4 regions of the Kitasatospora sp. NPDC056327 genome follow, and region 1 is predicted to be linked to each of the others. Evidence: riboswitches for the same ligand, from Rfam matches in the RefSeq annotation. Region 1 holds a riboswitch; each other region holds the start of a gene.
What was found. Region 1 has a riboswitch for cyclic di-AMP ahead of ACFCX4_RS07650 (transglycosylase family protein). Riboswitches for the same ligand answer to the same signal wherever they lie in the genome.
Positions count from the first base shown of each region.

Region 2: another riboswitch for cyclic di-AMP. It lies ahead of ACFCX4_RS33440 (transglycosylase family protein); the one in region 1 lies ahead of ACFCX4_RS07650 (transglycosylase family protein).
Region 3: another riboswitch for cyclic di-AMP. It lies ahead of ACFCX4_RS02340 (M23 family metallopeptidase); the one in region 1 lies ahead of ACFCX4_RS07650 (transglycosylase family protein).
Region 4: another riboswitch for cyclic di-AMP. It lies ahead of ACFCX4_RS09540 (hypothetical protein); the one in region 1 lies ahead of ACFCX4_RS07650 (transglycosylase family protein).

Region 1 covers NZ_JBHJRC010000032.1:1,291-6,625, reverse strand. Annotated here, with positions in the region: gene ACFCX4_RS07655 (cytochrome P450) at 71-1,369, shown strand; cyclic di-AMP (ydaO/yuaA leader) riboswitch at 1,620-1,769, shown strand; gene ACFCX4_RS07650 (transglycosylase family protein) at 1,774-2,700, shown strand; gene eno (phosphopyruvate hydratase) at 3,027-4,313, shown strand; gene ACFCX4_RS07640 (septum formation initiator family protein) at 4,463-4,975, shown strand; gene ACFCX4_RS07635 (DUF501 domain-containing protein) at 4,947-5,335, shown strand, end outside.
Region 2 covers NZ_JBHJRC010000385.1:1,478-6,812, forward strand. Annotated here, with positions in the region: gene ACFCX4_RS33425 (ATP-binding protein) at 1-430, shown strand, start outside; gene ACFCX4_RS33430 (DUF397 domain-containing protein) at 823-1,086, opposite strand; gene ACFCX4_RS33435 (hypothetical protein) at 1,602-2,519, shown strand; cyclic di-AMP (ydaO/yuaA leader) riboswitch at 3,362-3,560, shown strand; gene ACFCX4_RS33440 (transglycosylase family protein) at 3,547-4,824, shown strand; partial or broken gene ACFCX4_RS33445 (C4-dicarboxylate ABC transporter) at 5,135-5,335, opposite strand, start outside.
Region 3 covers NZ_JBHJRC010000008.1:24,104-29,438, forward strand. Annotated here, with positions in the region: gene ACFCX4_RS02320 (class I SAM-dependent methyltransferase) at 1-216, opposite strand, end outside; gene ACFCX4_RS02325 (sensor domain-containing protein) at 328-1,095, opposite strand; gene ACFCX4_RS02330 (GNAT family N-acetyltransferase) at 1,092-1,844, opposite strand; gene ACFCX4_RS02335 (hypothetical protein) at 1,888-2,829, shown strand; gene ACFCX4_RS02340 (M23 family metallopeptidase) at 2,875-3,741, opposite strand; cyclic di-AMP (ydaO/yuaA leader) riboswitch at 3,754-3,922, opposite strand; gene ACFCX4_RS02345 (YiaA/YiaB family inner membrane protein) at 4,168-4,458, shown strand; gene ACFCX4_RS02350 (alpha/beta fold hydrolase) at 4,577-5,335, shown strand, end outside.
Region 4 covers NZ_JBHJRC010000044.1:21,198-26,532, forward strand. Annotated here, with positions in the region: gene ACFCX4_RS09535 (hypothetical protein) at 1-478, shown strand, start outside; gene ACFCX4_RS09540 (hypothetical protein) at 509-1,825, opposite strand; cyclic di-AMP (ydaO/yuaA leader) riboswitch at 1,828-1,953, opposite strand; gene ACFCX4_RS09545 (hypothetical protein) at 2,354-2,683, shown strand; gene ACFCX4_RS09550 (alpha/beta hydrolase) at 2,751-3,899, opposite strand; gene ACFCX4_RS09555 (TetR/AcrR family transcriptional regulator) at 4,132-4,752, opposite strand; gene ACFCX4_RS09560 (SDR family NAD(P)-dependent oxidoreductase) at 4,891-5,335, shown strand, end outside.

The sequences.
Region 1 (5,335 bases):
GCCGGCGGGCCGCCGCCGCCCGCGAGCACGCCGTGCGCCGGCCGGGACACGCTCGGGATACCGTCGACCCATGCCAGCTCAGTCCGACGCCGCCCGTCCGCCCCTGTTCACCTGGGAGTTCGCCGCCGATCCGTACCCGGCGTACGCGTGGCTGCGCGAGCACGAGCCGGTGCACCGGACCACCCTGCCGAGCGGGGTGGAGGCGTGGCTGGTCACTCGGTACGCGGACGCCCGGCAGGCGCTCGCGGACAGCAGGCTCTCCAAGAACCCGGTGCACCACAGCGAGCAGGCGCACCGCACCGGCCGGGTCGGCATCCCGGGCGAGCGCCAGGCCGACCTCATGACGCACCTGCTGAACATCGACCCGCCGGACCACACCCGGTTGCGCCGCCTGGTGTCGAAGGCGTTCACGCCGCGCCGGGTGGCGGCCTTCGAGCCGAGGGTGCAGCAGTTGACCGACCGGCTGATCGACGGGTTCGCGGCCCGCGGTTCCGCCGACCTCATCCACGAGTTCGCCTTCCCGCTCCCCATCTACGCGATCTGCGACCTGCTCGGGGTGCCGGCCGAGGACCAGGACGACTTCCGGGACTGGGCCGGGATGATGATCCGGCACGGCGGCGGTCAGCGCGGCGGCGTGGGGCGCGCGGTGAAGCGGATGCGGGCCTACCTGGCGGAGCTGATCCACCGCAAGCGGGCGGACCCCGGCGACGACCTGATCTCCGGGCTGATCCGGGCCAGCGACCACGGGGAGCACCTCACCGGGAACGAGGCCGCGGCGATGGCCTTCATCCTCCTCTTCGCCGGTTTCGAGACGACGGTCAACCTGATCGGCAACGGCGTGTACGCGCTGCTGCGCAACCCGGGGCAGCGCGCCCTGCTCCAGGAGTCGATCGGGCGCGGCGAGAGCGCGCTGCTGGAGACCGGGATCGAGGAACTCCTGCGCTACGACGGACCGGTGGAGCTCGCCACCTGGCGGTTCGCGACCAGTCCGCTGACCATCGGCGGGGTGGCGATCCCGGTCGGCGACCCGGTGCTGGTGGTGCTCGCGGCGGCGGACCGGGACCCGGCCCGGTTCCCGGACGAGAACACCCTGGACCTGGCCCGGACGGACAACCCGCACCTGGGCTTCGGCCACGGCATCCACTACTGCATCGGCGCCCCGCTGGCCCGGCTGGAGGGGCGGGCCGCGCTGACCACCCTGCTGTCCCGGCTGCCGGACCTGCGGCTCGCCGCGGGCCCGGAGGAGCTCCGCTGGCGCGGCGGTCTGATCATGCGTGGACTTCGTGAACTTCCCGTGGAATTCACGCCGGAGAAACTGCCCGCCGGGGCACTTCCGAACGACGGGAACGGCCGGCCGGACGGCGGATGACGGTGATCGGCGGCAGCAGGGGAAGGCGTGCGACACGCTGACGGATCGTCGCCGACCTGCGGTTTCACGGGTCATGAACCCGCATCAATCCGGACAAACATCCTCGGTTGGTAGGCAATCATTCACATGACGTGATGTTCGTGTGATGTCGGCGATATGAGCTTGTGATTGCTCTGATGATCTGTCTAGTCTCCGGGGAGCCCGCTGCTGCGGGCCCCGTGCGCGGAACGCCGAGTCCTGCCCGTCGCGCTCCGGGAAACCGACCAGAACCCTGGGCAGGGGCGGGGGACCCAGGTTTTGCGCCGTCTCCCACGGCTAGGGGTGAAGCCGCCTCCGCGCGGCCGGGCCACCTCCCGGTCCGAACCCGACAGCTCACCTCGCAGGCGTGCGGAGAGGGACGTCTCATGCTGTTCGTTGGAACTGGCCGTCACCGTCGTCGCACCCAGGCCGAGAAGGCCATCGCCGTCGCCGGTGTCGCCGGCGTCGGACTCGCGATGCCGATCCTGAGCGCCACCGGCGCCTCCGCCGCCCCGGTCTCCACCTGGGACTCGGTCGCCCAGTGCGAGAGCGGCGGCAACTGGAGCATCAACACCGGCAACGGCTTCTACGGCGGTCTGCAGTTCACCTCCAGCACCTGGAAGGCGTACGGCGGCAACGCCTTCGCGCCGCAGGCCAACCAGGCCTCGAAGGCGCAGCAGATCTCGGTCGCCGAGAAGGTGCTCGCCTCGCAGGGTCCGGGTGCCTGGCCGGTCTGCTCCAAGAAGGCCGGACTGACCAAGGGCGGCGCCCCGGCGGCGGTCGACACCTCGACGGACGCCAAGCCGGCCGCTCCGAAGCCGCAGGCCCAGCCGCAGCAGGAGGCCCCGAAGCAGGAGGCCCCGAAGCCGGCCGCGCCGAAGCACGCCGCCCCCAAGGCGCAGACCCCGCAGGCCGCCCAGGAGCGGACCGCCAAGCCGTACGCCCCGAAGCACGCCGCCCCGAAGCCGCAGACCGCACCGGCCCCGCAGGCCCAGCAGCAGGCGCCGTCGTTCGCCGGCAAGTCCGGCTGGGACGCCGACGCCAAGGTCTTCTGGTACCAGAACAACGGTGGCTGGTACTGGACCAGCCACCAGGACGTCTACCAGCAGTACGCCGGCCAGGCCGCCGCCCCGGCCGCCGCGCAGCAGCAGGCCGGCCAGGGCTACACCGTCCGGTCCGGCGACACGCTCGCCGGGATCGCCGCCTCCCAGCACGTCCAGGGCGGCTGGCAGGCGCTGTACGACGGCAACCGCGGCACCGTCGGCACCGACCCGAACCTGATCGTCCCGGGCCAGGTCCTGGCCCTCGCCTGACGCCGCGCCGACCGGCCCGTGACGCGCCCGAGGGGCCGTTCCCGGTCGATCGGCCGCCGCCCCGAAGGGCCGTACCGCGCCCCGGCCGGCCGCGCCCCCGGGGTGCGGCCGGCCGGCGTTCGGTCCCCTTCGTCCCCATCCGGGCCTCCCGGGTCGGGCAACCAGGTGAACTACCGGTGGGTAACCGGGCCACACGCTGAGACGGAACCGAGGTCGACGTGGCCCGGACAGTCCGTGCGGTTAGGCTCTGGTCGTAACGACTCCGCAATCGTCCGGCCGACCGGCATCCACCGTCAGCCGAACCTGCTTCCGCTAGGAGATGCCTCGTGCCGTCCATCGATGTCGTCGTCGCCCGTGAGATTCTCGACTCGCGCGGCAACCCCACGGTCGAGGTCGAGGTCGGCCTCGACGACGGCAGCACCGGCCGTGCCGCCGTTCCGTCGGGTGCCTCCACCGGTGCGTTCGAGGCGCTGGAGCTCCGCGACGGCGACAAGAACCGCTACTTCGGCAAGGGCGTCGAGAAGGCCGTGCTGGCCGTCATCGAGCAGATCGGCCCGGAGCTGGTCGGCTACGACGCCACCGAGCAGCGCCTGATCGACCAGGCCATGCTCGACCTGGACGCCACCCCGGACAAGTCCTCGCTCGGCGCCAACGCCATCCTGGGCGTCTCGCTGGCCGTCGCGCACGCCGCCTCCGAGGCCAGCGACCTGCCGCTGTTCCGCTACCTGGGCGGCCCGAACGCGCACGTCCTGCCGGTCCCGATGATGAACATCCTCAACGGCGGCTCGCACGCGGACTCCAACGTCGACATCCAGGAGTTCATGATCGCCCCGATCGGCGCGGAGTCCTTCTCCGAGGCCGTCCGCTGGGGTGTCGAGGTCTACCACACGCTCAAGGGCGTGCTGAAGGAGCGCGGCCTCTCCACCGGTCTGGGCGACGAGGGCGGCTTCGCCCCGAACCTGGACTCCAACCGCGAGGCCCTGGACCTCATCGTCGAGGCCATCCAGAAGGCCGGCTACGTGCCCGGCAAGGACATCGCGCTGGCTCTGGACGTCGCCGCCTCCGAGTTCTTCGAGGACGACGCCTACCAGTTCGAGGGCAAGGCGCTCACCTCCGCCGAGCTCATCGAGTACTACGCCGGCCTGGTCGCCGCCTACCCGCTGGTCTCCATCGAGGACCCGCTGGACGAGTCGGACTGGGACGGCTGGAAGGCCATGACCGAGAAGCTGGGCGACAAGGTCCAGCTGGTCGGCGACGACCTGTTCGTCACCAACCCGGCCCGCCTGGCCCGCGGCATCGAGACCGGCACCGCCAACGCGCTGCTGGTGAAGGTGAACCAGATCGGCTCGCTGACCGAGACCCTGGACGCCGTCGAGCTGGCCCAGCGCAACGGCTACCGCTGCATGATGTCGCACCGCTCCGGCGAGACCGAGGACGTCACCATCGCCGACCTCGCCGTCGCCACCAACTGCGGCCAGATCAAGACCGGCGCCCCGGCCCGCTCCGAGCGCGTCGCCAAGTACAACCAGCTGCTGCGCATCGAGGAGATCCTCGACGACGCCGCCGAGTACGCCGGCCGCGGCGCCTTCCCGCGGTTCAAGCACGAGGGCTGAGCCCGCCCGGCGGCGCCCGGCCGGTCCCGCCGGCCGCCCGGTAGCGCACGCCTGACCGGTGCCCCGCCGTTCACCCCGTAGGGTGGACGGCGGGGCACCGTCGCGACCAGGAGGGGACACCGGAGATGGCAGGCTGGAGGATCCCGGGCTTGGCGGCCCGGCCCCGGTTCACGAGCCGGGCGACCGTCCTCGTGCTGGTGCTCTGCTCACTGGTGGCGATCCTGGCGTACCCGACGCGGCAGTTCATCTCGCAGCGCTCGGAGATCTCGGCCCAGCGGGCCCGGGCCGAGCACGCCCGGCAGCAGGTCGAGCAGCTGCGCCGGGAGAAGGCCCGCTGGCAGGACCCGGAGTACGTCAGGGCGCAGGCCCGCACCCGGCTGCACTACGCGATGCCGGGGGAGACCCCGTACATCGCGGTGGACCCGGCGGCCCGGGACGCGGCGAAGTCCGCGCTGGGCGCGCCACCGCCCGCGGCCGGTCCGGCCGCCGCTCCGGCCAAGGCCGCCCGGCCCTGGTACGCCAGTGTCTGGGACTCCGTGGACGCCGCTGCCGCCGCCCCGGCGGCACCCGTCGCCCCGCCCCCGGCCGCCCCGGCGCAGCCCGCCCCCTCCTCACCACCCGCCCCCGTCCCCGCTGGAGACAGCTCCCCCCATGACCACTGAGAACCACCCCAACGTCTCCGACGAGGACGTCGCGGCCATCGCCGCACAGCTCGGCCGGGTCCCGCGCGGTCTGCGCGGCGTGGCCCACCGCTGCCCGTGCGGCAACCCGGACGTCGTGGAGACGGCCCCCCGGCTCCCGGACGGCACGCCGTTCCCCACGCTGTACTACCTGACCTGCCCCAAGGCGGCCTCGCTGATCGGCACCCTGGAGGCCGACGGCGTGATGAAGGACCAGACCGCCCGGCTCGCCGAGGAGCCGGAGCTGGCCGAGGCGTACCGGAAGGCGCACGAGGACTACATCGCCCGCCGGGACGCCATCGAGGTGCTGGAGGGCTTCCCGAGTGCCGGTGGCATGCCGGA
Region 2 (5,335 bases), on a different contig from region 1:
CCTGCAGCGCTGGGGACTGGGCGAGCTCTTCGACGACGTCGCGCTGGTGGCCTCGGAGCTGGTGACCAACGCGCTGCGGCACGCCATCGGCGCGTGCCCCACCGCGGCGGACGACTACGACTTTCCCATGCACCCGGCGGCCGAGGGCCGGCTGCCGATCCGAATAAGCCTCGTTCACCGTGCGCCCCAGGTGGTCTGCGCGGTGAGCGATCCCAGCAGCACCGGCCCGGTGGCCCGGGAGGCGGACTTCGTGGCGGAGTCCGGCCGGGGCCTGCACCTGGTCGACTCGTTCAGCCGCTCCTGGGGATGGCACCCACTGGGCGGCGGCAAGGTCGTCTGGGCGCTGTTCGAGGCGGAGGAGGCACAGCGGACGGCACCCGTCCCGGTCCCCGTCGCCGAGTTCGGCGGACGGCACCGGCGCTCGGCCTGACCCCGGCCGCGGCGGGACACCCCTCCGGGACCCACCGCACCGCGGAACACCGGCCGGCACCGGACCGAACGGCACTTCGACGCATCAGCACCCCGGACATGGCGACCGGCGGCCCTCGGGCAGCGGGCACCGGCAGCCACCCGGCGGTGCGCCCCTCCGATCCGCGTGCGGCGGCTCGGCACGGCGGCGGACGGCGGAGGCCTCCTGGAGCGGCGACGGCGGCACCGGCGTCCGGACGGACCCGGACCCCCGGCGCTCCGGCCCGGGAGTCAGGACACCCGGAGCGGACGGTCCGGGGGCGAACGGTCCGGCGGAACGGCCCCGGACACGAATAAAGGCCGTCGTGGTGTCAGCACCCACGACGGCCCCCCGATGGTGAAGCCGGCGACCGGTCAGACCGCCAGGTGGTCGAACTCCCCGTCCTTGGCCCCCAGGAGCAGTGCGGCGATCTCGGCGCGCGTGTAGATGAGCGCCGGACCGTCCGGGAACCGCGAGTTGCGCATCGCCACGTCGCCTCCCGGAAGGGCGGCGAACTCGACGCAGTTCCCCTGCGAATTGCTGTGCAGGCTCTTCTGCCAGACCACGCCCTCAAGGTCGGTGGCGGCCATCCCGTTGTACGTGTCGAACGGGTCGTAAGTGTTGTGCGTGTCGTGCATAGAAATCTCCCGAAGAGCTCCGGAGTGGGTCGTTCAGCTCGGCGCCCCCGGCCACGGCCGAACGGCCGGGCCGGCCCCGTACCGGCCCGGCACACCGCCTCACTTGACGTGATGATAGCTCCAGTGCACGTGCATCAGCACGGGACGTTGCAGGTGCACGGCCTTTTCGACACCGAACCGGAACTCTTCACAAGGCACCCACCTGACGGTACGTAAGCGGACATAGCAGACTGAATCGGCAAGCCGTCGCTAACCGCCCGTAGGCGACCACCCGCCGATTGTTGATCTTCGAACGCCGGGAGTCGCACTCCCGTGACCCTCCGTCAGACCGTCCGCGCGCTGTGAGACATCTCACGCGCCACCCCGGCAACGCAAGACCCCTTCCGGCGCATCCCCATCACTGCCGGGCGAACTGCCGACCGGGCGTCTGGTATGTCCGCTTTTGCGGGCTGCCGCCCCGCTCGGCACGGCAGCCGACTGCAGGCCGGGCGGGGCGATGTCCTACGATCTCCGCCATGAGCACCGCAGCCATCCCGGGCGCGCCACTGCCCGTCCGCACTCCAGGCTCCCGTGCGCGGGGGCGCCACCGCCGTCCCGAGCGCCCCGAGATCCCGGCCGGTTCCCCGGCCCTGCTGCTCGCCGTCCCCGCGGCCGCCGGGCCGGAATCCCGCTCCGTGGTCGAGGAACTGCTGTCCATCGTCCGCAGCGAGCAGAACGGCGTGCGGACCGCAGCCGGATACCTGCCCTCCGGCGACGCCGACGGCGGGAACCACGGCGAGCGCACCGTCGCCGAACTGCTGGCCGAGGCCGCCGAGGCGGGCCTGCCCGCGCCGGTCGTGGTGCCGCTGGTGCCCGGGCCGCACGACTTCCTCCCCGCCCTGCACGAGCTCGCCGCCGAGTACGGCGCGCCCGTCACCGACGCGCTGGGCCCGCACCCGCTGCTCGCCGAGGGCGTCCACGTCCGCCTCTCCGAGGCCGGACTGGCCCGCGCCGACCGGGCCCGGCTGTTCGCCATCGCGACCGCCGCCGACGGCGTGGTGCTCACCACCGCCGGCGGTAAGGCCGCGGCCGACGCCGCCGGCATCACCGGCATGCTGCTGGCCGCCCGGCTCGCCGTGCCGGTCGTCCCCGCCGCGCTGGACGTGCCCGGCTCGGTCGCCGACGCCGTCGCCCACCTCAAGGAGATGGGTGCCCAGAACCCGGCGTTGGCCCCGCTGGTGATCGGCCCCGAGGCGGACGCGGAGCTGCTCGCCGCGGCCGCCGAGGAGTCGGGCTGCCCGTCGGCCGCACCGCTGGGCGCCTACCAGGCGGTCGGCCAGCTGGTCGCCTCCACCTATCTGGCCGCGCTGCCGGCCTTCGACCCCGCCGACGCCGGGGAGACCGACGCCGAGGAGAGCGGCTCCCGGGCCGGCGGGCGGCACGCCGCCCAGTAACGGCACCTGCCAGGACCGCGCGGGATACCGCGCGAAGGGGCCCGGAACGGACGCACCGTTCCGGGCCCTTTCGGCGTCCGGCGACCCGAGCCGGCGGGCGACGGTGCTCCGGCCGGCCGGGCGGGGTGCCCACCGCGGCGCCCACCGCCGGGCGCCTCCGCCGCCACCGCGATGACGCCCCCTCCGCTGACGCCCCGGTAGCGGGCGCGGACCCGGGCGGGCCCGCGCCGGAGCGGGGTGACGGAGGTTCCGCTGACGGGCCGGATGGTGACGGGACCGCAGACGCCGACGGAGCCGCCGTTCCCTGCGGGCGAGCCGGGCGGGCCGAGCGGATGCTCCGCCCGCCCCCGGGGCGGTGGTACCGGGTGTCGCCGGGGTCGCCCTCCGGGACTCACCGGAGAACCCGGGCCGCGCGCACGACTGATCCGCCCGCCGCCGGTCGCCGCGCAGCCGGCGCCCGAGGCGAACTGGTGAGGCGCTTCAGGACATCTGATGAGCATTGAAGATATTTCGGGCGAGATGTCCGTTCTGATCCGATTTACCACCCAATGACCTCAACTCGACCCGTTGGCCCGGCGATCGCTTGGCCGCCCGCCCACCGGCGCCCGCCGGCGGGCGAGCCTCCCCCGGTGCGACCGGGCCGCCCCGACGCCCCGCCCGCACCCTGAGGCACAGGCAGGTGCGGTGCCCGCGAAGGACGTTGCCGAAAGCCGGGCATTTCTGATCATGAAGGACGACCAATCGACCCGCGAGCCGTAAACCGTGACGAGCGTCACACATGTTTGCGGTTTGAAGCCGCCTCTGCTTAACGTGCTCCCCGTTCGTGGCCACACGGACCCAGCTCGTTCGCAACGCCGAGTCCTGCCGTCGGGCGTGCTGGAAGTGCAATGCACCACGGCAGGAGCGGGGGAACCACAGGTAGTTCGCCCAGGACCGGTCCTCGGACCGGCCCGGGGCTAGGGGTGAAGCCGCGTCCACAGCGCGGCCGGGCAACTCCGGCCCGAATCCGACAGCTCACCTCGCAGGCGTGGGAGAGGACCGCGTCTTCATGCTGCCCACCAACGGCACCCGTCTGTCCGGCCGTACCCGCCGCGCGATCGCCGCCCTCGGCGTCGCGGGCATCGGCCTCACCGTTCCCTGCCTGACCACCGGCACCGCCTCCGCCGCGACCGTCGCCACCTGGGACAAGGTCGCCCAGTGCGAGAGCGGCGGCAACTGGAGCATCAACACCGGCAACGGCTTCTACGGCGGTCTCCAGTTCACCGGCTCCACCTGGGCCGGCTTCGGCGGCACCGCGTTCGCCGCGCGCGCCGACCTCGCCACCAAGGACCAGCAGATCGCGGTCGCCGAGAAGGTCCTGGCCGTCCAGGGCCCCGGCGCCTGGCCGGTCTGCTCGGTCAAGGCCGGCCTGACCAAGGGTGGCACCCCGGCCGCCGTGGACACCTCGACCGCCGCCGAGCCGGCCCCCGCCCAGACCCCGGCGCCTGCCGCCAAGCCCGCTGAGAAGCCCGCCGCCAAGCCCGCCGAGAAGCCGCAGGCCCAGGCCCAGGCGCCTGCCGCGGCCGACGCCGCCACCGGGGGCCAGGACCGGCAGCAGCACCGTCAGCAGGCCGGTTCCCGGGCCGCCGCGGACTACACCGTGGCCGCCGGCGACTGGCTGTCCGGCATCGCCGACCGGAACAAGGTCCAGGGCGGCTGGGAGCGGCTGTACGAGCTCAACCGGGCCACCCTCACCGAGGGCCCGCACACCATCTACCCCGGCCAGCGCCTCGACCTGGGCGACCGCGCCCAGGGCCAGGGCTTCGACTGGTTCAACCGTGCCCGGGGCGGCGCGCAGGACACGGACCGGACCCCGGCCACCGAGTCCGCGGCCAAGCCGGCCACGAAGCCGGCCACGAAGCCCGCCGCCCAGGCCGAGACCCCGGCGCCGGCGCCGACCGCCACCGGCGGCATGGCCGCCGCCGTCTCCTTCGCCCAGTCGAAGGTCGGCCAGGCCTACGTCTACGGCGGCACCGGCAACGGCGGCTGGGACTGCTCCGGCCTCACCCAGGCCGCGCTGCGCGCCGCGGGCGTCTCCGTCCCGCGCGTCGCCGCCGACCAGGCCGCCGCGTCCACCCACGTGTCGCTGGACGCCCTCAAGGTCGGCGACCTGCTGTTCTGGTCCAACAACGGCAAGGACTCCGGCGTCTACCACGTCGCGCTCTACATCGGCGACGGCAAGTACGTCGAGGCCGCCAACCCGAGCTCGGGCGTGCGCCTGCAGACCGTCGCCAACTGGGCGCCGGACTTCGCCGGCCGGGTCTGATCCGGGAACGCCCGGTGCCCCGGGGAGCGTGCGACCGCTCACCGGGGCACCGGCACGCCCGGCCCCGCCCCGGTGGCCGGACCGCCCCCGGGGCCCGGCCGCCGCACGGTCATGGTCAAAGCGGGCCGCAGCGGGCATGCTGCTGCTCTGCACCCGAGGAGGAGTCACCATGGCCCAGGTCACCGTCTCGCTCGACGCCAACCTCGCGATCGACGCGATGATGCTGTCCGGCACCAAGAGCCCGCAGGACGCCGTCGAACTGATCCTCCGCGACTACCTGGAGCGGGGCCGGCGCACCGAGACCCGCACCGGTGACGCCGCCGACGGCCAGCAGGGCCATCGAGACGCAGCCGTAGAAGGGGGCGACGGAAGGGTCGAGCAGGTGGGCGCGGGCCTGGTCGCGGTGGTGGAGCCAGTGCCCGGCGCGGGCGGTGAGCAGGACGGCGAGGGCGGCGGCGGACAGCGCCCAGACGAGCTGGCAGGCCACGCGTTGGCCGGGGAGCTGGTACGG
Region 3 (5,335 bases), on a different contig from region 1:
GTAGACCGGGTCGGCGGCGATCACCCGGCAGCCGAGCGGGCGGGCCTCCGCGACGAGCGCGGCGGCGCCCCCCGGGCAGTCGAGCAGCGGGCCCGGGAGGGCGGCGATCGCGGCGCGGGTGAGGCCGAAGAGGCCGCAGTACTCGTCCAGCGAGCGGGAGGTCACCAGGGGCGCGGGCGGGCCGGCGGGCGGGGTGCGGGCGGTTCGGTCGGCCATCGCGGCCATCCGACCACGGGCCGGCCGGGGCCGCACCCGGACCGCGTCCGGGCACTGCACCCGGGGGCGTCCGCGCGGGCGGGGGCGCTCCGGCCGCCGGGCGGCCCGCCCTCAGCGGCCGAGGAGGCCGCGGGCGGCGAGGCGGTTCACGTTGGTCAGACCGCGCACCAGCTGCGGGGTGAGGAAGACGAACAGCATCCCGAGCAGGCAGACGGCGGCGATCTGCAGCGGCGACTGGATGTAGTAGGCGTACTGGCTGCCGTCGTCCTCGACGAAGTTGACGATCCGGTAGCCCGGCCAGTCGGTGTACCGCGGGAAGACCCAGTGGTAGACGGGGTAGAGCGCCAGGGACCAACCGATGCAGAGGAAGGTCACCGACATCACCGCGCTGAGGATCGCCCAGGGGAACATCACCACCTGGTGGACGACGGCCTTCCAGCCGGCCGCGTCCGCGAGGCGGGCGACGGCGGCGCCCCAGAAGCCCGGCCGGGCGGGCTTGACCGGCGCCGGCGCGGGCACGTCCAGGGCGAGCAGGCCGCGCACCCGGGAGCGCTCCAGCCGTCCGAAGCCCCGGGCGGTGGTGGTCAGCGCGGCCAGCACCGGCACGCCGAGCACGGTGACGAAGGTGCCGAGGCCGATGGAGAACATCGCCACGGAGACGGCGAAGCCGGCGAGTGCCACCGGCAGGCCGGTCAGCGTGAAGCCGACCTCCCGGTAGAAGTAGGAGGTGAAGGGGGCCCGCCAGGCGTACGGCGGGTCCTCGGTGCGCCGGGCGACGGCGCGGCGGCCTTGACCGCCGTCGTCACCGCCGTACGCGTCGTACCCGGGGCGGCCGTCGTACGCGTCGTCCTCGGTGCGGTACATGGTGTGGGTGCTCATGGCCGGCTCTCGGTCCCTCGGGTCGGTCGCGGTTCGGGCTCGTCGGACGGGTCCTTCCGACCCCTGAAGCCTGTCAGGAACGCGAGGCGGCCGACATCCGGCTCCCCGCCGGACCGGGGTGGGGTTATCCCCCCCTGAACGGCGCGCCCGCGCACCGCCGGACCCGCGGCGGACCCCGGCCCGGCGCCCGGCCGGACGTCGTCGGCGAGGAGCGCGTACTGGTACGCGTCGCGCCACCCGTCGTGGCGCGGGAAGTCGTGCCGGACCCGGCCCTCCAGCCGGAAGCCCGCCCTGGTCAGCACCCGGACCGAGGCGGTGTTGCCGACGTCCGTCCGGGCCTCCAGCCGGTGCAGGCCGAGCGTCCCGAAGGCCAGGCCGCACAGCAGCCCGACGACCTCGCCCGCGTAGCCGAGCCCCCACACGTCGCGGCGCAGCGCGTACCCGAGGGACGCGGCGCGGTTCGGGGCGAGGCCGAGCGCGGCGCTGCCGATCGGGACGGCGCGGGCCGGGTCGTCGGCGTCGGCGAGGCGGGTGACGGCCAGCCGGTAGACCTCCCGCTCCTCCTTCTCCGCCTCCTCCAGGAAGAGGGCGATCTGGTCGGCGCAGGTCTCGCGGTCGCGCGGTTCGAACGGGAGGAAGCGGGTCGCCTCCGGGTCGCCGAACACCGCGTGCAGCGCGTCCGCGTCCTCGGGGGTCTGGTGGAACTCGCGGATGGCCAGCCGGGGGCCGGTGAGTCGGACGGGGACCATGGCTCCCGACCCTATCCCCGACCAGCGGTTACGGTTCGTGGTTATGGAAGACGAAGACCTGCGGCTCGCCCCGCGCACCAAGGCCGCCGACCTGCTCGCCTGGGCGGAGGCGCAGGGCCGCGAGCCGGTCGCCGGGGCCCCGCTGCGCGCGGTGCTGGCGCTGCTGGAGCTGGGCGGGGGCAGGGTGCACGACGGCTGGCCCGAGCTGACCTCCGCCGCGGTGGAGCACCTGCTGTACGAGCGGCTGTACCTGTACGTCCAGCCGGAGCCGGGCCAGGACCCGCTGGCGTACGGCGCGGCGGTGCGGCTGTTGATCGACCACCAGCGGGCGGCGAAGCGGCTGAACGCCAAGCGGCAGGAGCGGCTGCACGCCGAGGCCGAGTGGCAGGGCGAGGTGGCGGCCGGGCTGCTGCGCCGGGCGGACCTGGTGACCTGGCCCCGGCTGTACACGCTGCTGCTGCGCGCGGCCGGGGTGGACACCGGCGACGGGGCGGCGGTGCGGGCCTGGCTGGAGGGTTTCCGGGCGCTGCCGGAGGAGGAGCGGTCGGCGGCGTTCTCGGCGCTGGAGGAGGACGGCACCCTGGATCCGGTGGACGACGGGGGCTGGTACGCCGGGGCCCGGACGCTGGCGGTGGGGATGGCGACGGACGGCGCGCGGCGGCTGCTGGAGCAGGGCCTGATGCGGCGCAGCTACCGGAACCTGGCGGAGCTGACCACGCTGGGCCGGCCGATGCCGGACGAACTGGCCGGGGACTTCGGGGCGTTCGAGGAGGCCGCGGCCCTGGCGGCGCTGGAGCTGGCGGGCACGTGGACGGTGCCGGGGCTGCCGGGCCTGCTGGTGAACGAGTTCCCGGAGCTGGCGCCGGAGCCGGGGCAGGCGGAGATCGACGCCTATCTGGCGGGCCTGGAGCAGGCGGACGGGAGCGAGGACGGGCACGAGCAGGAGGACGGGCACGCCGGGGGGCCGGTGGGCCCCGGGGAGTAGCGGCACCGCTCCCGGGAGGGGCCGGGGTCTCCGGGCCGGGAGGCGTCAGAGGCTGACGCCGCGCTGCTCGAACCAGCTCTCCGGGTCGACGGGGGCGCCGCCGCCGGGGCGGACCTCGACGTGCAGGTGCGAGCCGGTGACGTTGCCGGTCGCGCCGACCTTGCCGATCTGCTGGCCGGGGAGGACCTTCCCGGAGGCCTTGCTGATCGAGTAGAGGTGGCAGTACCAGATCTCGGTGCCGTCGGGCAGGGTCTCGACGATCCGGTAGCCGTAGGAACCGGCCCAGCCGGCCGAGGTGATGGTGCCCTGGCCGACCGCGAGGACGGGCTCGCCGGTGTCGGCGGCGAAGTCGAGGCCGGTGTGCAGCTTGGCCCAGTAGCGGGCGCTCTGGCCGTAGTGGGCGGAGAGCCGGTAGTTGCGCACCGGCAGGGTGATGGCGGCGAGCTTGGCCTTCTCGGCCTCCTCGGCGACCCGCTTGGCCTGCTCCTGCTGGGCGACCTGGGCGGCGCGCTTGGCCTCGGCTTCCTGGGCGGCCTGGACGCGGGCCTGCTCCTCGGCCGCGGTGCGCTGGCTGTCGGCCTGCAGCTGGATCCGGGCGGCGAGGGCGAGGCCGGGGTCCGCGGAGAGCGCGACCGGGGCCTCGTCGGGCGACTCGACGGCGGGCGCGGCGGCCGGGGTGGCCGAGGCGAAGCCGGTGGCGCCCAGGGTGGCGGCGACGGCGGTGACGCCGAGCAGCGGAGCGGTGCCGCGGCCCTGACGGGGCATCCGGTGCCGGTTGGTCTCGACGGCGGGCGGGGCCGTCTCGTCGGCGGGGCCCGCGAACGGACCGGGACCGCCGAAGGGGCCCGGGTGGTCGAGCAGCTGGGTACCGGCGGAGCCGGAGGGGTGTGCCGGGGTGTGCGTCGACGCCACGGAGGCGCGCTCCTTTCCTTCCTTCGCGCCTACCGGGTTAGCTGACGGGTTCGGAGCAGGAAGGTCTCCTACGGCTGGTCCCGGACGGTGCCGGGGCCTGCCGATTCACCCCAAGGAACGTGGTTCCCCGGCTCCCTGGCCTGCCCTTGGGCCGGCCGGCGGGATTAGGCGACGGCGCACGGTGCCGTCTGGGTACGGCGTTGAGGACCGCGCTGCGTTATCAAACGTTAATCCGAGAGGCCCCCGATTCCAAGCCATCCGTTGGTGACGGCGGGATACGGACCGGGCACCACGCGGCCCGATGGGCGTTTTGGGACGTTTGACGACAACTGACACTACCGAACGTGATAGGACGTCAACGAACGACCCCCCATCTGAGTACCCCTACTCATGTGCCGGGCGCGGATCCGCGGCCATCCTGGCGCCATGAGCACACCGATGCAGTCCCGCACCACGGCCGCCTATCACATCCAGGCCGTGCTCTCCTTCGCCCTCTCCGCCACCGCCCTCGGCTTCGGGATCGCCTTCCTCCCGGTGGGGCCGTGGACCCGGGCCTTCCTCGCCGTCGGCCTGCTCTACACGATCACCTCCACCTTCACCCTCGCCAAGGTGGTCCGGGACCGGCAGGAGACCACCGAGCTCGTCACCAGGGTCGACCAGGCCCGGCTGGACAAGCTGCTGACCGAGCACGACCCGTTCAGGGTGGAGGGGGTCTGACCGGTCCGCCCGGCCGGCGGACCGGAAGAGAGGCGCAATAGCTTGACGGCTAAGGCTATTAGCCTTAGCTTTATGGCTATCGGCGCTTCGCCGACGATCCCCGCCCGAGGAGGCACCCATGAACGGCACCGTCGCCCCCGCCACCCGTCACCTGGATCTGCCCGGCGGGCGGATCGCCTTCGACGACACCGGCCACGGCGAGGGCGTCCCGGTCGTCCTGCTCCCCGGGATGCTCGACAGCCGGGCCGCCTACCGCCACCTGCGCCCGCTGCTGACCGCCGCCGGGCGCCGGGTGATCACCATGGATCTGCGCGGGTTCGGCGAGTCCTCGATCCACTGGGACGACTACTCCCCCGCGGCGATCGCCGGTGACGTCCTCGCCCTGCTGGACCACCTGGACATCGACCGGGCCGTGCTGGCGGGCAACTCGTACACCGGCGCCAGCGTCGTCCGGGCCGCCGGGGAGGCGCCCGGGAGGGTCGCCGGGATCGTCCTGCTGGACGCCTTCGTCGAGAACGTGCCGCCGACCGCGCTGCAGCGCCTGGTGGTCGGCGCGATGGGCGCACTGCTGGTGCACTCGCCCGCGTTCTGGGGCCTCTACCACCGCAAGGCGGCCTACCCGGGGCCCAGGCCGGCCGACCACGAGGAGTACGTGGCCGGGCTGGTCGCCGCGATGCGCACCCCCGGCCGCAAGGCCGCCACCCGCGGCTACGTGCACGGCGACTCCTCGCCCGCCGGCTGGACCGCCGCCGTGCGCTGCCCGGCCCTGGTCGTGATGGGCTCGAAGGACCCCGACTTCCCCCGGCCGGAGCTGGTCGCCGACCGGCAGGCCGCCGCGCTGAACGCGCGCAAGGTGATGATCGAGGGCGCGGGACAC
Region 4 (5,335 bases), on a different contig from region 1:
CGCCGCCGACCCCGGCGCGCAGGCCCCCGGGCCGGCCGCCGACCCGGCCGCGGCGGCCCTGCCGTCGGACTCCGACCTCTACGTGGTGCGGCTGGACCCGGACGCGGCCCCGCCCGGCGGCACCACCACGGTGCACGCCTTCGTCGGCAACCTCGGCCCGGACACCACCGCCTCGCCGTTCACCGTGGTGGTCACCCTGCCCGACGGCGTCACCGCCGAAGAACCGTTCTTCCCCGAGAACTGCTACGCCTTCCAGGACGGCCACCGGGTCCGCTGCAGCTTCCCGCCCGGCCTGCCGAAGTACCGCAGCGCGACGGCGCTGATCCCGGTCCGGCTGGCGGCGTCGCTCCCGGCCCCCGGCACGCTGACCGGCGGCTGGGTGTCGCTGCGCAGCGCCGACGACCGGCACCCGGAGAACAACCGCCAGCCGTTCGAGATCGCGGTCGTCGAGACGACCGAGCCGCGCCCGGCGGTCTGAGCGCCGGACGCGGCCCGGTGGACGCGCCGGTTACCGGTAGACGCGGAGGTAGTCCGCGGCGAAGGTGATCGGCGCGGTGCCCTGGGGCGCGGGGTGGTAGTTCCCCGCGCTCAGCGACAGGTTGAGGATCAGGTACGCGGACCAGCCGGCGCCGACGCCCTTGCCGTCCGAGTACACCTTGACCCCGTTGACGTACCAGTCGACGGAGCCGGCGCCGTAGTGGGTGCCGATGGTGACCCAGCCGTCCTTGGCTATCGCCTTGGCGTCGGTGTGGTAGAGGTGGCCCGGGTTGACGTGGTTGGTCAGCTCCAGCAGGTTCGGGTTGTCGGGGTGGTACTCGAAGGAGTCGATCTCCCCGTTGCCGTTCTTCCAGGTCCACAGGGCCGGCCAGGCGCCGGTGCCGGCCGGGAGCCTGACCCGGGTCTCGGCGTAGTCGCCGGCCTTCACCTGGAAGCCCTCGCCGGAGTACTCGGTGGTGAGCAGACCGGTGTCCCAGGACTGCTTGCCGTTCTCCAGCGTGTTGGCGCCCGGCTTGGCGGTGAAGGTCGCGACGCCGCCGGAGACGGAGACGTTGTTCCGGTTCAGCCAGTCGAGCTTGTTGTCGTCCGGGTTGTGGTTGCCGTAGCGGTAGGAGCTGCTGCGGTCGCCGGTCCAGCGGGTCCCGTAGGCGATCGGGCCGCTGAACTCCTCGGACCAGGTCAGCTGCTTGCCGGTGACGGGTATCCCGGTGCCGGGGGTGGGGGTCGGCGTGGGGGTCGGCGTCGGCGTCGGGATGGGGGTCGGCGTGGGCGTCGGGGTGGGCGTCGGGGTGGTCGTGGCCGGGGAGACCACCAGCTCCCGGGAGGGCAGGTTGTGCCAGGCGCCCGCCGCGTCCTGCCAGAAGCCGAACTGGGTGTACGTGCCGGCCGGCAGCGTCCGCGCACCGGTGGCGACCGTCAGACCACCGGGGCAGATCCGGGCGTCGGCGGTGCTGCCGGGGAAGTCGAGGTTGCGGCCGGCCGCGTCGCGGACCCCGACTCCGAGCGTCCTGGCCGTGAAGCAGGCCGAGGAGTGCACGGTGAGCGAGGCGGTCGACGCCTTGCCCGCGACCATGGTGGCCGGGGCGAGCCGGTCCTGGGTGACGGTCGGCAGAGTGGCGGCCCGGGCACCGGTGACGGCCGGCACGCCGCCGAGCAGTCCGGCACCGGTGACGGCGAGTGCCCCCGTGGCGGCGAGGGCGGCGGTGCGGCCGCGGCGGGAGGGCCGGGCGTGGCGGGCGGCGGGCCGGCGGCCGAACGCGCGGCGGGCGGCCGGGCCGTCCGGTTCGCCGGAGGCGGGCGGGGCGGGCTGCTGCGGGGCAGTGGTCATGGCAGGGTCCTCTGCGACGCCTGCGGGGTGAGCTGTCGGGTTCGGGCGCTGAGGTTGCCCGGCCGTCGGGAAACGGCTTCACCCCTAGCCGCGGCCCGGGCGCCGGAGCGCACGGGCGGGCACTGACCTGGGTCCCCCGCTCCCGTCCGCCGTGGTGCTCGGTTGCCGGCCGGCGGGTGGACAGGACTCGGCGTCCCGACGGCGGGGTCCGCTGTGGCGGACGTCTCTGCAGGCTAGGCAGTCCGTGCGAGCACGGACAACTTCCCCGGGAAGGTTGTCGCGCAGCTCACACCCCCTCCCGGCCGATGATCAACGGTCCGGCGGAGTCGATCCGTTGGGACGGCACCGGACCGCCCGGGGTCCCCGCCGGACCGTCCGCCGGGGTCGCGGGCCGTCCACGGTGGCGGGTCCGGCGGGGAAAGTGCGCCGCCGGGGCGAGGTGGTCGGATAGGTTGGGGATCCATCGTGCCCGGAGCCGTCCGGGCCGCACCGAGCACCGCCTCCAGAGACGAGGAGACCCGTCCCGCCATGACCGTGTCCCTGCCCGCCTTCGCCGGCCGCACCTACCTGTTCCGGGTCGACAACGGCGCGGCCTTCCGCAACGCCTACTCGGCCGACGGCAAGCGGCTGCGCTGGGAGGGCCTGGGCGAGTCGGCGGGCCAGTGGGAGGACGTCACCCTGCACGTCGCCGAGGTCGGTCCGCAGATCTACTTCGTGAGCTGGACCGAGGTCAGCGGCATCACCGTCAGCCACGTCATGGACCTCGCCCGGATGACGGTCCGGGCGTTCTGGACGTACGAGGGCGAGGGCGGCCGGGTCGGCGAGCTGCACACCGGCACGCTGGAGCGGGTGGTCTGAGCGACCGCGCCCGGGGGCCCTGCCGCCCGGGCCCGGCCGGGTCCACCGGCCGGGGCGGCCCCGGGGGTCAGGCCGACTGCCCGGCTCCCGGGACGACCAGGCGCTGGGAGATCCACTCCAGCGAGGACGGGAGCAGCTTGCTCCAGGTCTCGAAGTTGTGCCCGCCGGTGGCCAGCATGCTGTAGGACACCTTCATCGGGCTGCGCACGGCGGCCACGAACGCCTCGGTCTCGTGCCGGTACTGGCCGTCGCCCTCCCTGGTGCCGGCCAGCAGCACGGAGATCCCGGGCTGCGGCAGGTTCCTGAGCCGCCACATCAGATCGGCCTCGTTGCGCCGCTGGCCGCTGCCCTTGAAGAGGTCACCGGTGGACGGGTCCTCGGCGGCCTGGTAGTAGCCGGACAGCGAGACGGCGGTCGGGTAGACCTCCGGGTGACGCATCGCCAGCTTGAGGGCGCAGTAGCCGCCGGTCGAGTTGCCCATGAACGCCCAGGCCCTCGGATCGGCGGAGACCCGGTAGGTCGCCTGGATCGCCGAGGGCACGTCCTTGCTGAAGTACGTCTCGGACTGCGCTCCGCCCGGGATGTCCTCGCACTCGGTGTCCTGCGGCAGCGCCGGCGAGGGGCGCACCAGCACCATCACGGTCGGCTGCATGCGCCCCTCCTGGAGGAGCCTGAGTGCCGCGCCCGGGTAGTTCAGCCGGGTGACGAGGTTCTTGGCGATGCCGGGGAAACCGGTGCTGACGATCAGGACCGGGAACTGCTTCTGCTCGTACTCCGGCTGGAAGTACTGCGGCGGCAGGTACACGTACCCGTCGGTGGAGAGCCGGGTGGTGGCGCCGTCGATGCGGACCTCGCGGATCTCGCCGGACTTCTCGCGGTCCCGGCCGAGCGCGCCGCCGCCCTGCACCTCGGCGTGCCCGATGGTCTCCACGCGCAGCCGGCCGGAGGCGTCCACCTTGTTCTGGATGACCACCGGCCCGCTGTCGCCGGTGCCCAGCAGGTCGTCCCAACTGCTGTAGAACGCGAAGTAGTTGTTGGCAACCAGACCGAGTGCGGCGAGCACCGTCAGCTGGGTGGCGAGCAGGGCGCCGATCCGGCCGAGGACCGCCCGCCAGCCGCGCCTCGACAGTCTCGGCCACAGCCAGACCGTGGCGGCCATCGCCGCGACGGCGATCAGGACGGTCAGTGCCAGCACCTTGTGGCTCGTCAGACCCATGTCGTGTTTGCTCCCACGCCTCGTACTCCCCCGCCCCCGGGGGAAGGACACCCGGGAGGGCCGCCCCGGTTCCCCCCGTCCGCCGGGGAGCCGTTCACCGGCGCGCGACCCCTCAGCCTAGCGTCCGCGCGGACCGCTCCGCCCCCGCCGACCAGCGGGAACGCGCTCGGCCCGGAGGAGGAGCGGCGGTGGCGGCGCCGGGGCGGGGCGGGTCGCCGGCCGGGGCGCGGCATCAGCCGAGGGCGGCCCAGAGCGCCAGGCCGCCGGTGAGTTCGCGCACGCAGCGGGCGCCGAGTTCGCGGGGCGAGCCGGGGCCGGTGACCGGGGCGTCGGAGAACGCCCACTCCTCCAGGGCGACCCGGATCGCGGCGGTGGCGGCGGCCGCGGCGAGCCGGATCTCCAGCGCGTCGGTGCCCGGGGGGCAGCGGTCGGTGATCGCGGCCAGCAGCCGCCCCTCGGAGTCGGCGTGCACCCGCTGCCAGACCGTGCCGAGCCGCCGGTCGCGCAGCAGGTCCCGGGTCCACCGCATGGCCTCGGCGGCGTGCGCGTCGGCGGGGCTCAGCGAGTCGGCGGCGGAGCGCTCCAGCGCCTCGCGGACCGGCAGGTCGGCGGCGCTCTCGGTGAACAGCCGCACCCAGCGCTCGCCGCCGGCCGCGAGCAGCGGGGCGACGGCGTCCTCCTTCTCCGAGAAGTAGCGGTAGAAGGTGCGCAGCGAGATGCCCGAGGCCTGGGCGATCTCCTCCGCGGTGACGGCCTCGGCGCCCCGGGCGGCGAACAGCCCGGCCGCGGCCCGGGCGATCTCCAGCCGGGTGGTCTCGCGGCGGCGCTGGTTCAGGGTGGGGCGTCCGGTCACCGGCTCAGCGTACGCGGACGGTACGACACCCTGCACATCATGCATCTCCGGCACATCAGGACTCATTGGCACGATGTGCCAATAAGGCGTACCGTGACGTCGAGGTCGTGAGACCACGAACGGAAACGGAGTACCACCATGGAGCGCTTCAGCGGACGGAACGTCCTGATCACCGGCGGCGGCTCGGGCATCGGCCGGGCCACCGTCCACCGGATCCTCGCCGAGGGCGGGCGGGTCGTCGCCGTCGACGTCAGCAAGGACGGCCTGCGGACCACCCTGGAGCGCGCCGCGGCCGACGGCACCGCCGAGCGCCTCACCACCGCGGTCCTGGACGTCTCGGACGAGGCCGCCGTGCGGGACGGCGTCGCCTCGGCGGTGGCCGGGCTCGGCGGGCTGGACGTGCTGGTCAACGCGGCCGGCATCCTGCGCTCCGCGCACACCCACGAGACCAGCCTGGAGTTCTGGAACAGGCTGCTCGCGGTCAACCTGACCGGCACGTTCCTGATGACCCGCGAGGCGCTGCCGGCGCTGCTCACGGGCGGCCGGGGCGTGGTGGTCAACTTCAGCTCGACCTCCGCGGCCT